Linked DNA regions of Cellulophaga sp. L1A9. The protein of the gene in region 1 interacts with the protein of each later gene in a pairwise test. Links are inferred from orthologs where the notes say so. Each region holds a gene or a part of one and is shown on either strand. Other genes may lie near its edges. The genes, in order: GQR94_RS14135 and GQR94_RS08800.

Region 1 (7,829 bases):
AGTTTCTTTTCCATTTGGCAAAATGAGTCGCCCTGATAATTCATCAGTTGTAGTCACTAAACCAGTCATCCGGTATATTTTTTCACCTTTATCCGTAGAAAAAGATAAATCCAACCAGTCGTTCGCAAAACTAATTTTAGACTTTAGTTTTACAGTGTCTTGCTTGATTTCAACTTTAGGTTTGCTAGCTTCTCCACTAATTGAAATTGCAAAAGCAGTACCGTCAGTATTTAAACTATAATCACCTCTAATATCTTTTAGGTTGATGTCATTTACAATAGTCTTACTGCCTTGGACCCAGTTTTCATATAATGTGGTTCCTTTTTCAAAAATATCACCAGAGGTAATTAGGAAGTTGGCATAACTACCTGATTGTAGTGAACCTATTTTTGAGCTTTTGCCTAATATTGAAGCAGGAACAGTGGTTAACGCTTCTAAAGCTTTCGTTTTTGAAAGTCCGTAAGTAATAGCTTTCATTAGATTTTCTTTAAACTTTGCAGATGATTTAGAATCATGCATTGTAAAGGAAAAAGAAATACCATTATCGGCCATCATTTTAGGATTTAATGGCGCTTGGTTCCAGTAACGCATATCCTCTAAAGAAACATATCCTGCTTGGTAAGGGTTAGATACGTCATAAGCATCAGGAAAATTTAAAGGCAAAATATATTTGGCACCAGTTGCTTTTATGTCGGCAATACTTTCGTATTCATCACCACCCGCAACAATTGCATATTGTATTCCATTTGCATCACCAATTTTATCAGCTAATAAATCATTGCCTTTATCTTTAGCTTCAAAAATTTGGACTAAATTTTTATTGGCAATCAGCGCTTCTAAAGACCGGTCTTTAGTATCAGATTTTCCTTGAGCATACCAATTCATATCACTATACATCTGACGCAGTAGGGCAGTAGTTCCCATCAATGAAGTTGGGTACGATTGATTTTTAATTACACTACGTTCAAAAGAGAAATACTGAGCAGATTTATCATCGAGTACACGGTTAGCATCGGTACCCTCTGTATTTAACGCAATTAAAACCCCTGTGCCTCTAGCAATACCATCTTGAAGATGTGAGTTTACAACACCAAAGCCCGCTTTTAATAATTCTTTAGCTTTTTTAGAATCATATTTAAATGTGCTGATGCCGTTATTTTCGGGCATAATATGGTCATTCCAATAAAAACCTTCTCTTGAAGGTTCATATTCTGCGGTTCTACGACCTCTTGCAGGTCGTTTGGGTTTTTCAATACCAAAATCAGAGTAGATATCAATAAAAGAAGGGTAAATAGATTTTCCGCTTAAATCAATAGTCACCGTGTTTTTTGGTAGGCTTACCGTTTTACCAGCTTGCACTACTTTACCATTTTGGATTAAAAGTGTTCCGTTCTCAATGATTTGAGTTGGCGTCACATAAATTTTAGCATTGGTAAAAGCAGTGAAGTTGTTGTTTTTAGATTTAACGCCATCATTTTTGGGAAAATAATCTTGCGCAAATAGATAACTGCTGCACCATAGGAAGGTGAGCACGAGTAATCGCATTTTCATATATGTAGTTTTAGTTAATTAGTCTGTCTTAAAAATAAGTTAAATTGGTAGTATATGGAAAGTATTACTTTGATTTTAACAGATTATTGGCAAGCTTATATTGACTTATAAAAAAAACTACTTTTAAATTGAAGATAGGTATTTTAGAGCGGGTATTTTTGATGATAACTTACTAGCAAAAAAACAACTTTGCTGTAGCTCTTAATGCCATCTTCTTGCTTATTTACTTTTAGAAAGGAATTAAAAACTGCTTTAAATAGGGGTTCTGTTACGTTTTCATACTGCAACCAAAAGGTGTTTAATTCCTGATAATTTTGTAATACACCAGCGTTTACTTTAGCTATTAATCTTTTAAAAAGTGCATTATCATTCTCTTTAATATTGCTTAAACAGTAACTCAATGCATACGCATATGCCGAATATTTAAATTGTATATCGTCATTATTTAAGGTGACTAAATAGCCGATTAAATTGGTTTCATTTTCTGCGGAATACCCCAGTTGATGTCCTATTTCATGACCTGTAATAACAGGAAAACGAAATGCAGGGATCAGCCCATTTACTTGTGCTTCATTCGTGAACGGATTTAAATATCCGCCATACCCCATGTAACTTAAGGGATAGCTGAACAAAGATTCTTTTATGCTTTTTTGATGATACCCTAAAAAAGGATGAATTTTTTCTAAGCTTTTGTATCCTTCAATAGTTTTCTTAAAAATTTCTTTATTGGAATAGGGAATTTTCACCATTTTAGTGGAATCGCCCACAAGGGTCATTTGTGTTTGGTTTGTTTTTAGGATTAAAGTTTCAACAAAAGAAATGAGCTCTTTTTTTGATGTCTTTTCTTCCAACGCTAATTTCTTTGAAATAGGTTCCCGATGGTAGTTGAGGCCCCATGATATATTAAAAGTAAAATAGGCGACCGCGAGAACCACAGTTACATTTCTTAAGAAAAGTAGTTTATGAGCTCCTATGTGTTTTCGTTTTACAATAAGATACCTAAGTGCATATAGAATGAGCAAGGCATATAATACATCACCCACGGAAAAAGGAACCCATCCTAAAAGAAAACGAAAAAATTTTGAGGAATATAAATAGATGCCTGTGCTGAAATATTTTTCAATAAGCTCAGGATAGTTGCTTAGCCATTGAACCAGAAGAAACTGAAGTGGTAAGCTTAATGCAATTGCATTTTTAAATTTATTATTCATGCATCAAATTAAAAATTTCTAGTCTCAAAAATACGGTATTCTTTAAGTATCCGTATTTTTGAAGAAGATAAAAAAAATATGAGTAAAGAGATAAGACAACTAGAGCCTAAAGCTGTTTGGAATAAATTTGCAGATTTAAATGCGGTACCACGACCTTCTAAAAAAGAAGAGCGGGTTATTGAGTTTATGTTAGATTTCGGGAAAAGTTTAGGGTTTGAAACTTTTAAGGATGACGTAGGGAATGTGATTGTTAGAAAGCCAGCAACTAAGGGTTTTGAAAAGCGTAAGATGGTAACGCTTCAATCTCATTTAGATATGGTCCACCAAAAAAATAATGATACTGTTTTTGACTTTGATACGCAAGGTATAGAAATGTTTATAGCAGAGGATTGGGTAAAAGCAAAAGGGACTACCCTTGGTGCAGATAATGGTATGGGAGTAGCTACAATAATGGCACTATTAGAGAGTACAAACATTCCGCACCCCGCTTTAGAAGCATTGTTTACTATTGATGAAGAAACGGGGATGACCGGTGCTATGGGTTTAAAAGGAGGTGTGCTAAAAGGAGCTATCTTACTTAATTTAGACACGGAAGAAGATGATGAAATAGACATAGGTTGTGCAGGCGGTATTGATGTGACTGCGAAACGTAGCTATAAAGAGCGCTCTACACCAATGGGAGCTGTTTCTTTTGAGGTAAAAGTTCAAGGGCTTACTGGTGGGCATAGTGGAATGGATATCCATAAAGGTTTGGGCAATGCCAATAAATTAATGAACCGAATCTTGTATTTAGGTTCAGAAAAATATAAGCTTAGAATATCAGAAATTAATGGCGGAAGTCTCCGGAATGCTATACCAAGAGAAAGCGTTGCCATTGTTTGTTTAAAAAAATCTAATGTTCAAGATTTTAAAAAAGACTTTGAGATTTGGGCGAATGCAATTAAGGCTGAAAAATTAGGTACAGAGCCTAATATGGTGATTAGCTTATCTGAGGCTAAAAAACCAAAATCGGTTATGCGTTTTAAAACACAATCAGATCTTTTAAAAGCAATATACACTGCACATAATGGTGTATATGCTATGAGTGCCGCTATTGATGATTTAGTAGAAACCTCTAATAATGTGGCGCGCGTAAAAGTAGAAGGTGGGAATATACATATTGGTTGTTTAACACGTTCTTCTGTAGATTCTTCAAAAATGGATTTAGCATATGCTTTAAAATCTGCTTTTGAATTGGCGGACTGTAAAGTAACTTTAAGTGGAGATTATCCAGGGTGGAACCCTAATCCAGATTCTGCTATTTTAGAGGTGTTAAAAGTACAATATAAAACTGTTTTTAAAGAAGAGCCAAAGGTAGTGGCTTGTCATGCAGGTTTAGAATGTGGAATTCTAGGACAGAATTATCCAGACCTTGATATGATTAGTTACGGACCAACAATTAAAGGGGCGCATTCTCCAGATGAACGTGTTAGTATTTCATCTGTACAGAAGTTTTGGAAGTTTACTTTAGATATTCTTGAAAATATTCCGGAGTAAATAAACCATATTTGCACTTTTAAAATTAAATTTGAAACTTAAATAATTAAACCATACATAATGAAAACAAGTATTTTAATGGCTGTTTTTGCTTTAGGAACAATTAGTTTGCAAGCACAATTCGGTAAAGCTTTAAAAAAAGGGAATATTGATGCGGGGAAAAAAATGGTCGCTGCAGCATCTTTAACAGATGAAGATATGGCAAAATTGTCATTAGAATCTGTTGTTTGGATGGATGAAAATAACCCTGTAGGCGAAGCTGGTGATCCATATGCAGATCGTTTGGCAAACTTAGTAAAAGGTTTTGAAAGTGAAGACGGTTTAGATTTGAACTATAAAGTGTATTTAGTTACCGATATTAATGCATTTGCTACTCCGGATGGTAGTGTACGTGTCATGGCTGGATTAATGGATTTAATGTCGGATGATGAAATCTTAAGTGTTATTGGTCATGAAATAGGACATGTTAAATTAGGACACTCAAAAGAGCGTTATAAATCTGCATACAAAATTTCTGCAGCTAAAGATTTGGCGGTTGCCAATACAAATTCTGGTAAAGTATTAGCAGACGGTGAAATTGGTGGTTTTGTAGAAAATGTATTAAATGCACAATTTTCTCAGACGAATGAATCTGAATCTGATAAATACGGATTTGAGTTTTTAGTACGTCATGATTTAAATTACCACGCTATGGAAGGTGCTTTTCAGAAATTAGCATCCTTAAGTGATAATGGAGGTAAAGGATCTTTAACTTCTTCTCACCCAGGTTCTGCAAAACGTTCTGAAAGAGCTAAGGAATGGGCTGAAAAACAAGATGCTAAGAATTAAAGAATAGATTTATACTATAGAAAAGCTCCTTACAAACTTAATTTGTAAGGAGCTTTTTTTTATGTGTTCCTAGCTGTGGGCTAGTAGGTAGGATTTTTGGCTAACATTTCTGCACGAACTAATTTCCCTGAAACGGTAAGCTCGCTTTCTGCCCAATTTCCTGTGCCACTGGCACCAGGTGTTAAAGCTGCGGCACTCTCATCTTTATCGGCTATAGACCAATTACACCAAGAAATTTTGTTGTCGTTTAAATAACTCCACCAAGTGTTGGCAGAAGCTTCATCAATATACCCGTTACCAGAAGCTTCTGTAACACCGTATTCTGTAACAAAAATGGCTAGGTTATTATTTAAAGCAATTTGCGCAATATCTCTTAGTTCTTGTTTATGGCTCGATGCGTAGTAATGCAATGTATAGGCAACATTATCATCATCAATTTCATTACCTACCACCTCGTCTACACGTTGAGACCAAGTTCTTGTGCCACAAATTACAATATTATTAGCATCGTATTTTCTAATCTCTGCAATTACACTCTCATGATAGGGTTTTAAAACACCAGCCCAAGAAACATCTAAAGGCTCGTTATAGGTTTCATAAATAATATTGGGTTGGTCGCCATATTTTTGAGCTACTTCAGCGAAAAATGCTTTGGCTTCCGTAAGATAGTTTTCGGCATGGTGGCTATGCCAATCTACAATCACATAAATACCAGCTTCAATAGCAGCATCAATCACAGTAAATACTTTTGCCTTTTCGGTTTCAGGATTACTGATGTATCCATCTGCATCTTCAATACCCATAGAAGCTCTAATTACTGTGGCATTCCAATCTGTATGCAACCAGTTTACAGTTTCTGTGGTATAATACTGTCCCATCCATTGGCTCCAAAATAAAGACATGCCTCGGAGTTGAATAGGATTATTATTTTTATCCACAATTTTAGTTCCAGAAACACTTAATTGTCCGTAGGCTTCCACAACGTTTGTAGCGGTTTCACTGTTGGTATTATCTTCGGGTTCAGTCTCTGGTTCTGCTTCTGGCTCTACTTCCGGTTCTGGAGTAGCTGTTTCTTCTGTATCTACAGGGTCATTAATTTCTGGTTCTGCATCAGAACTACAGGAGACTAAAAAAAATAGGCTTAAAAGTACTGTTTTGAAAAGGGGAATTCTCATAATCATTATTTATATAGGTTAAGGTCTAAAGGTATAGTAAATAAAAACACCTGCATAAAGCAGGTGTTTTTATTTTCAGGTAAAAGGCTAATTTTAATTATTCGCCAATACTTACCATTTCTAAATCGAAAACTAAATCGGTGCTTGCTGGTATTGGACCACGACCAGATTCGCCATACGCTAAATGCGAAGGAATAAAAACACGTATTTTCTGACCTACTTTCATAGTCATTACAGCTTCTTTGAAACCTGCAATCATTGGTGCATCCATACTCACTAACATTGGCATTGGTTCGTAGCCACCTTGATCTCTTCTGTTAAAGTTAAACTGACCGTTTAAAGTAGATATTTCTTCCATATTACTGTCAAACAAACGGCCATCTTCAAAATATCCCGCATAATATAGATTAGCAGTCTGGCCTACCTTAGGTTTCTCGCCTGTTCCTTCTGTTAGTGTAAATATTTTTAAACCAGATGCAAGTGTCTTTGCTGTTTTTTTCTGATTTTCTAAGGCTTCAACGAAACTAGATTGTGCTAGTTTTAATTTTTCCTCACGTTCTGCTTCTATTCTTATTGCTTCTTTTTCTCTTACTTCTTCATCAGCAAAATATTGTTTCATTACGGCAACAGCATCAAATTTCTTTGCGTCTTTACCGTTTCTGATAATTTTTATTTTGTTCATGATCACCGCATCAACAGGCTTGTTATTCTGGCCTACTGCTACATTGGCAATACTATCTACTACTTCTATTCCGGTAACAACCTCACCAAAAACGGTATGTTTATTGTCTAACCAAGGCGTAGCTTTATGGGTGATAAAAAACTGACTCCCGTTTGTTTTAGGTCCTGAATTAGCCATAGATAGAATTCCTTTTTTGCTGTGGCTTAAAGAATCTGCAAATTCATCAATAAAACGATATCCAGGATTTCCCGTTCCTGTTCCTGTAGGATCGCCACCTTGAATCATAAAATCCTTCATCACACGGTGAAATGTAAGTCCGTCATAATAATTTTTTCCTTTTAAGCTATCCGTTACAAAAGGGTTTTTTCCTTCGGCAAGAGCTACAAAATTAGCAACGGTAACTGGTGTTTTGTCGTATTCTAATTTTACAATGATGTCTCCTTGTGTGGTTTGGATATCCGCAAAGATACCATCACCTAAATCTGCCGTTTTACTAGACTTACAACTGCTTACTAAAACAGTTGCTATAAGAAATAAACTAAGAATATTTTTCATTTTTTTAAGACTATTTATTTGTTTTGAATTTATCGATTTTTATAATTTCTACTGATGATTTAATCGGAGTATTCGGGTTAATCTTATTGTCGTCCCCGTGGTATCCAAACGCTAAGGAAGATGGAAAAATAAAAGTAGCTTTTTCATTTTCTCTTAACAGTGTAAATGTTTTTCGCAAGCCTTTAAACAAGCTAGGTTTATTTACTTTTATATGTTGTACTCCAATTTCTTTGGCAGAATAGATGGTGTCATTGGTAAGCGTCATGATATTGTAGGTTAAGGTAACCACAT
Region 2 (7,782 bases), 1.2 Mb from region 1 along the record:
ATGCATGGTCTGTCAATATTTCTTCAATATTGGTCTCAACTAATTTGGCCCAACGCGGGTCTGTTGCTAACTTTAAACCAAGCATAACATTGTTTTTTTAATTTAATACTATAACAAAGGTACGCTTTCAAGAACAGAACCCCATTATACAAAATATCACAGATAAACGGAAACAGTCAACGACAGCATTGACAATACTGTTAAAATTAAAAGTAATGGCCATACAAATTTCAGCCATTTATTATATCCAATCTTAACTACAGAAAGCGCCGCCAAGATCATGCTAGTTGGATTAATAAAATAAAATAAACCAATACCATACAAATAAGAATTTACCACCACCTCACGCCCAACACCTACCGTATCTGCCAAAGGAGACATAATTGGCATGGTCAATACTGCCATACCTGATTGTGAAGGAATAAAAAAAGCCAAGCCAGAATAGATAAACATCAATAGGTTTGCAAAAACTCCTTTATTCATTCCCTCAGTAGCGGTACTAGCATAATACAATACGGTATCACTGATTAATCCATCGTTCATAAGAGTAGTAACCCCACGTGCAATCCCGATGATGAAGGCAACACTCAATAACTCTCCTGCTCCTTTTGCAAAAGCCTCTACAAATTGATGCTCTTTAATTCTCCCAATGATTCCAATAAGTATTGCCGCTACTAAAAACGTACTGGTCATTTCTATAAACCACCAATCTAAAAAAGACACCCCGATAATCATGACCACAAAGGATAATGAAAAAACGATTAATATAAATTTTAATCGTGGCGAGAGCACTAACAATTTTTCTGTTTTCAGGCCAAAAGCCGCATTCATTTCTTCCTTCTGGTCATAAATCAAGGACTTGGTAGGGTCCTTTTTTACCTTTTTAGCATATTGAAGAATATAGACAATGCAGACAATTAGACAGAGTAACAACATTACGGAACGTCCCATCATCCCTGTTGTCCAACTTATTCCCGCAGCATCAGAGGCAATAATTGTAGCAAAAGGATTGGTGATACTAAACAAACAACCAACAGCTGAACCAATAAAAATTGAAGCCAGTCCCACTAATGCATCATATTTTGCTGCTAAAAAAACAGGAATTAAAATAGGGTAGAAAGCCATGGTTTCTTCAGACAAACCAAAAGTTGTTCCCCCAATAGCCACCAAAGTGGTCACCACAATAATCAGAATATATTCGCGACCGTTTAGTGTTTTTGCCAAACTGGCTATTCCTGCATCGAAAGCACCGGTATGATTCATAATCCCAATTAACCCTCCAATGATTAAAACAAGAAATATAATATCTGAAGCCTCTATAATCCCCTTTATTGGTGCTTGTACAAATTCTGAAAATCCCTGTGGGTTTGCCGTTAACTGCGTGTAAGTATTCGGGATGTTAATAGGTTTATAAATGGCCCCACTGGTAAATTTCTCTAATGGAATTTGAATATTTAGTTGCGCTAAACGCTCTTGGGTAGCAGGGATAGTTTCTGTTTCTGTGGTACTACTTATTTCAAATGTGTTATTGGCTGCATTATATTTTAATGAGTCATATTTCCCTGCTGGTATAAACCAAGTTAAAATAGCCACCAATAAAGCGATAACAATTAAGATGGTTTGCGCTGTCGGAAATTTAAATTTTTTCATCTTGCTCACAAATTAATGTAGTATAGTAAAGAACTCTTTTAAACCTGTTAAAATACTTTGGATAGCGTAAGATGCCAAGATCAGCCCCATTACTTTACTAATCACTGTAATCCCATATTCGCCAACTTTTTCCTGAACTACATTAGCAGCCAATAGCAGTAAACATGTCAAGGCTACCACAATTAACACTAAAATTGTAGTTATGGCTTGTTGCTCTACCGAGTAAATATTATTGTTTGTCATTAACACTACCGCCATAATTGCTCCCGGCGATGCAATGGAAGGAATCGCAATCGGAAAAATGGAAACATGCTTATAATCTTTAATCTGATTTTTTTCATTTTCGGGTTTTCCATCACCAAAGATCATTGTTAAAGCAAATAGAAAAAGAATAACACCCCCAGAAATTTGAAATGCATCTAAAGAAACTTCCATTCCTTCTAAAATTAATTGACCAATCCCGATAAAAAAAAGTAAGATTACAAAAGCTATTAATGATGCTCTTACCGCTATTTTTCTTTTATGTTTTTTATCAAAATTTTTGGTTGCTTCTAAATAAACAGGCACTGAGCCCAAAGGGTCAATAACTGCAATTAGAAAAAATATCGTTGTAATTATTTCTTTCATATGTTCGTTTACAATAGAATAAAATCGGATTTCTGGGCGAAAATATCTATTTTAGATAAGGCGTCAAAGTAAAAGTGCGCCCCGTATTTAGTTAAACTCTTCATAAAGGTAATTTAAAAGCAAACCTTAAAGAGGAAAACTCCGTAGATATGACATAATCAAACAAAGTAGTTCTTCATGATAACCAATGCATTTTTAAAATCTATATCCTTATCAGTCTTTATCCTAGCTGCAAATTTCTCTTTTGGGCAAGATATGTCAACGAAAAAGGATAAGGAAATAGAAGAAGAAACAAAAAATATTGAAAACCTAGAGACACATCCCTATAAAGATATTGTTTCCAATACACAAAATTCTAAAGATCATACTCTTTTATCGGCCGCTATAATTGCTGCAGATCTTAAACAAACATTACAAGGCGAAGGACCTTATACCGTCTTTGCTCCAACCGATACTGCTTTTGAAAAATTATCAAAAGGCACTCTAAACGGATTATTAGAGAATGAAAATAAAGAAAAACTGCAATCCATATTAACATACCATGTTTTGGTTGGAAAATATACCTCAGAAGATTTAATCAAAGCGGTAAAAAAAGGAAAAGGAAAAACAGAATTTAAAACGTTGAATGGCAAAATTTTAAAAGCGATGTTTGACGGTAAAAACCTAAAGCTTATAGATGAAACAGGCCACATGGCCACTGTAACTATTATTGATGCTAAGCAGTCTAATGGCTTTATACATGTTATTGATACGGTATTGTCTCCTGGACTATAAATTTTACACTTTTATAAAAAAACGACCCGCTATGGGTCGTTTTTTATTTTTTCAACTTAGAAATATCAATCTTATACAATTCTGCAGCGTTCTGCCAAAGAATTAATTCTTTCTTATCTTCAGGAATATTCAAGTGCTTCATGAATTTTAAATATGATTTCATATTAGAGATGGGCCAATCTGTACCATAAAGTAAATACTTTGGATTCCCTGCATACGTAATCATTTCTTCGATACCTTTCTTCATGTATTTCTCAAATTTGGTAGAAAAATCACCCAATACCAATCCAGAAATATCTGCATACACATTCTTATTCTTATAGACTACTTCCATACAATCTTTAATCCACGGATTTCCTACATGGCAAATAACAATCTTCAAGTCTGGATAATCTACAGCCAAATCATCAATATGAATAGGATGAGAATATTTAATTCTACCCGTTGGCGCATAGGTATCTCCTGAATGAAACATTACTGGAACATCATACTCTAATGCCATTTCATACACCACTTTTAACCGAATATCGTTCGGATAAAAAGGCTCATATCCAGGATAAAATTTCAAGGCCTTTATCAGTCCTTGCTCCAAATAATCGCCTATTTCTCTTAAGTCTCTATACGTATAATTAAGGTAGCTTATACCTGCTACAACCCCCAAATTATCTCTCCCACTTATGGCCTCAACGACTTGCTTTGTACTTGGCCTGTGTTCATTTACCTTATAGGAGGTTAGAACCAAAGAATAATCTACGTTATTCTCAATCATGGTCTGTGTAAGCTTATCTAAACACTCTTCAAGAGAAACTACACGATCTTCATGGTAGTTATTTATATGCGTATGAACATCTATAATCATTGGAAAACATTAGTTTTTATTCATTAAATTTTCAATCTCGTCTGCTTCGATAGGAATGTTTTGCATCAAATTAAAGGGAGCTCCTTTTTCTTGAATTACGACATCATCTTCTAAACGAATTCCCATATTTTCATTTGGAATATAAATTCCTGGCTCCACCGTAAATACCATATTTGCTTTCATTGGTGTTTTTAACGCACCGTAATCATGGGTATTTAATCCTATATGGTGACTCGTACCATGCATGAAGTATTTTTTATAAGCTGGCCATTCTGGATTTTCATTTTTCACATCTGCCTTATCGAGTAATTTAAGTCCGATTAATTCCGAAGTCATTATTTTACCCACTTCTTTATGATATTCTGACCAGATAGTTCCTGGAACCAACATATTAGTTGCTTCATTTTTAACACGTAGGACAGCATCGTACACTTCTCTTTGTCTTGGCGTAAATTTTCCACTAACAGGAATGGTTCTAGTCAAATCACTTGAGTAGTTGGCATATTCCGCTGCGACATCCATCAAAATTAAATCGCCCGCTTTACATTGCTGGTTGTTCTCTATATAATGAAGTACATTGGCATTATTTCCTGATGCTATAATTGGGGTATACGCAAAACCTTTAGATCTATTGCGAATAAATTCATACAAGAGTTCTGCTTCAATTTCATACTCCCATACATCTGGCTTAACAAAACCAAGCAATCTTCTAAATCCTTTTTCTGTGATATTACAAGCCGTTTGCATTAACGCCAATTCTTCCGGTTCTTTTACGCCTCTAATTTCCTGTAAAATAGGATTGCTTTTTGCATATTGATGTGCAGGGAATTGTAATTTACATTTCTGAATAAAACGGTCTTCTCTGGTTTGCGTTTCTACCGCTTGGCGGTAATGCTCATTAGTATTAAAATAGATTGTACTTGCTTCCGTCATCAAATCGAAGAAAATCTTTTCAAAATCGGACAACCAGTATACTGTTTCTATCCCAGAAACCAAAGTTGCCTTTTCTTTCGTCAGTTTCTCTCCTTCCCAAACCGCAATATGCTCATTTGTTTCACGAACAAAAAGTACTTCGCGGTGTTTCTTATTTAAGGCATCAGGAAATAAAACTAAAATAGTTTCTTCTTGATCTGCTCCCGAAAGGTAAAATATATCTCGGTGTTGCTCAAAAGGCATTGTGGCATCTGCACTTATAGGATACACATCGTTAGAGTTAAAAACAGCTATACTTTTAGGAAGCATAGCTGCCATAAATTTCTTTCTGTTTTTTATAAAAAGTGAATTTTTTATTAAATCGTATTTCATTTGTAAAAGATATTTTTTTATTAAAATCAGCTATACATTGCCGCGACATATAAATCGTAAGAATTGCGAATTAAAACGCCTATAACTTTTAATCACTTCAAAAGTAAGAATTAATACACACAAGCCCCTGTTAATAGAAAGGTAATATTTTCTCATTTAAAGTCAAGTCCTTGTAATCTTTACGCTAGATTTCTTAACTTTCCGATGACTAATTACAACCAACACATTATGAACAAATTTTTAGGCTTACCCCTATTCCTTTCTGCTACGTTTATTTTTGCACAAAACGCTCCTTCAAGCTCAGAAGATATTGCAAATGCATTGCGCCAAAAAGAACAATTAACAAATAGTTCCATTGTAAAAAACATACCTTTTACCAATGTAGGCCCTACTGTAATGAGTGGGCGCGTCGTAGATGTTGATGTGAACCCCAAAAACCCTACAGAATTTTACGTAGGTTATGCCTCTGGAGGCGTTTGGCACACGAAGAACAATGGCACCACCTTTATTCCTATTTTAGACAATGCTCCCACTCAAAATGTAGGTGATATTGCTGTAGACTGGAATAATGGTATTATCTGGGTAGGTACTGGAGAAAATAACGCTTCCAGATCTTCTTATGCCGGAATTGGTATCTTAAAATCTACAGATCAAGGAAAAACATGGGAAAATGCTGGCTTATTAGATTCTCAACATATCGGAAGAATACTTATAAACCCTAACAATGCAGACGATGTAATTGTTGGCGCTACCGGTCATTTGTATTCTGACAATGAAGAACGTGGAATTTACAAAACAACAGATGGCGGTAAATCCTGGAAAAAAACCCTATTTGTTAATACTACGACAGGTGTTATAGATGTTGCTTTTGCTCCTAATAATTTTAACATCATGTACGCGGCCACATGGGAAAAAGGTAGAAAGGCATGGGATTTCATAGGGAATGGCAATGGTTCAGGAATTTACAAAAGTACCGACGCAGGTACTACTTGGACAAAAGTAACTACACCTACAAGCGGCTTTCCTACTGGCGAAGGTGTCGGCAGAATTGGTCTAGCTGTTTTTGATGAAAATACCGTTTATGCTGTTCATGACAACCAATCTAGAAGAGAAAAATTAGCATCATTAAAAAAATCTGAGGGATTAACGAAAGAAGATTTTAAGTCGATGACCGCCGACGATCTTTTAAAAATAGAAGACAAAAAACTAAACGAGTACCTGAAAACTAATGGTTTTCAAGAAAAATACCGAGCAGATAATGTAAAACAATTGGTGCGTAGCGGAAGTGTAAAACCAATAGATTTAGCGAAATATTTAGAAGACGCCAACTCCATGCTTTTTGATACCCCAGTAATTGGCGCAGAAGTCTACAGAAGTAATGATGGAGGAATTACATGGGAAAAACAAAACGAAAATTACATAGATGATTTGTTTTACAGCTATGGATATTACTTTGCTCAAATAAATGTAGACCCTAGCAATGTTGATAAAATCTATCTTGCTGGAGTACCTATCATCAGGTCCGATGATGGCGGAAAAACCTATATTTCTATTAATGGTGATAATGTTCATGCGGATCATCATGCATTATGGGTAAACCCTAAAATGTCTGGTCATTTAATAAATGGAAATGATGGTGGCGTAAATATCTCCTACGATGATGGCGCCAATTGGATTAAAAGCAACACTCCTGCCGTGGGCCAATTCTATGCTATTAATGTCGATAACGAAAAACCCTATAATATCTATGGCGGTCTTCAAGACAATGGCGTCTGGAAAGGTCCGAATACAGCAGAAGAAAGCACAGCTTGGCATCAAACTGGAGATTATCCTTGGAAATCTATTTTGGGTGGAGACGGTATGCAAGTTCAAATAGATAACCGGAATGCGAATATTATATATACTGGTTTTCAGTTTGGAAACTACTTTCGTTTAGATTTAGAAAACAAAAAACGAGATTATATTCAGCCTAAACACGAATTGGGAGAAACACCTTACCGTTTTAATTGGCAAACTCCTATTCTACTATCTTCTCACAATCAAGACATACTTTACTTAGGAGGCAATAAATTACATAGGTCCCTAAACCAAGGAACAGATTGGGAAACCATATCTACAGATTTAACCAACGGAGGCAAAGAAGGCAATGTAGCTTTTGGAACTTTAACTACCCTATCAGAATCTCCATTTAAATTCGGCTTAATCTATACGGGTAGTGACGATGGTTTGGTATATATGACACAAAATGGTGGCGGTAGCTGGGATAACATCGCTAACTCATTACCAAAAAACCTTTGGGTGACACGAGTCCTCGCTTCCAAACATAAAAAAGAACGCATTTACGCCACTTTAAATGGATACCGAAGTGATGATTTTGAGGCTTATATTTACGTAAGTGACGATTTTGGAAAAACATGGCAAGACATTGCCAATAATATCCCTTCTTCTCCTGTAAATGTTATTATAGAAGACCCTGAAAACGAAAATTTATTATTTGTTGGAACAGACAATGGCTTATATATATCCTTAAACAGAGGTGAATCTTGGGAAGTTTTTCAAAACGACAT

Evidence for each region.
Region 2: the proteins of GQR94_RS14135 (region 1) and GQR94_RS08800 interact in binary tests that used the Escherichia coli proteins (3 or more experiments, as listed by UniProt). The link is inferred for Cellulophaga sp. L1A9 from one-to-one orthologs.

The regions. Positions count from the first base shown.
Region 1 is NZ_CP047027.1:3,223,642-3,231,470, forward strand. The notes cover bases 2,203-5,069. They hold GQR94_RS14135 (aminoacyl-histidine dipeptidase), read left to right. Parts: upstream 2,203-2,840; coding sequence 2,841-4,298; downstream 4,299-5,069. Other genes in these bases: GQR94_RS14130 (DUF3810 domain-containing protein), read right to left, coding at 2,203-2,762; GQR94_RS14140 (M48 family metallopeptidase), read left to right, coding at 4,359-5,069. In the rest of the region: GQR94_RS14125 (amidohydrolase family protein), read right to left, coding at 1-1,551; more of GQR94_RS14130, read right to left, coding at 1,695-2,202; more of GQR94_RS14140, read left to right, coding at 5,070-5,126; GQR94_RS14145 (glycoside hydrolase family 5 protein), read right to left, coding at 5,207-6,301; GQR94_RS14150 (peptidylprolyl isomerase), read right to left, coding at 6,399-7,538; gliding motility-associated peptidyl-prolyl isomerase GldI, read right to left, coding at 7,549-7,829. UniProt on the Escherichia coli protein: Dipeptidase with broad substrate specificity. Requires dipeptide substrates with an unblocked N-terminus and the amino group in the alpha or beta position.
Region 2 is NZ_CP047027.1:2,043,814-2,051,595, reverse strand. What follows is about bases 3,068-5,887. They hold GQR94_RS08800 (aminopeptidase P family protein), read right to left. Parts: upstream 5,216-5,887; coding sequence 3,920-5,215; downstream 3,068-3,919. Other genes in these bases: GQR94_RS08795 (glycosyl hydrolase), read left to right, coding at 5,444-5,887; GQR94_RS08805 (amidohydrolase family protein), read right to left, coding at 3,095-3,910. In the rest of the region: GQR94_RS08825 (tRNA-(ms[2]io[6]A)-hydroxylase), read right to left, coding at 1-85; GQR94_RS08820 (YfcC family protein), read right to left, coding at 157-1,650; GQR94_RS08815 (MarC family protein), read right to left, coding at 1,663-2,277; GQR94_RS08810 (fasciclin domain-containing protein), read left to right, coding at 2,455-3,051; more of GQR94_RS08795, read left to right, coding at 5,888-7,782.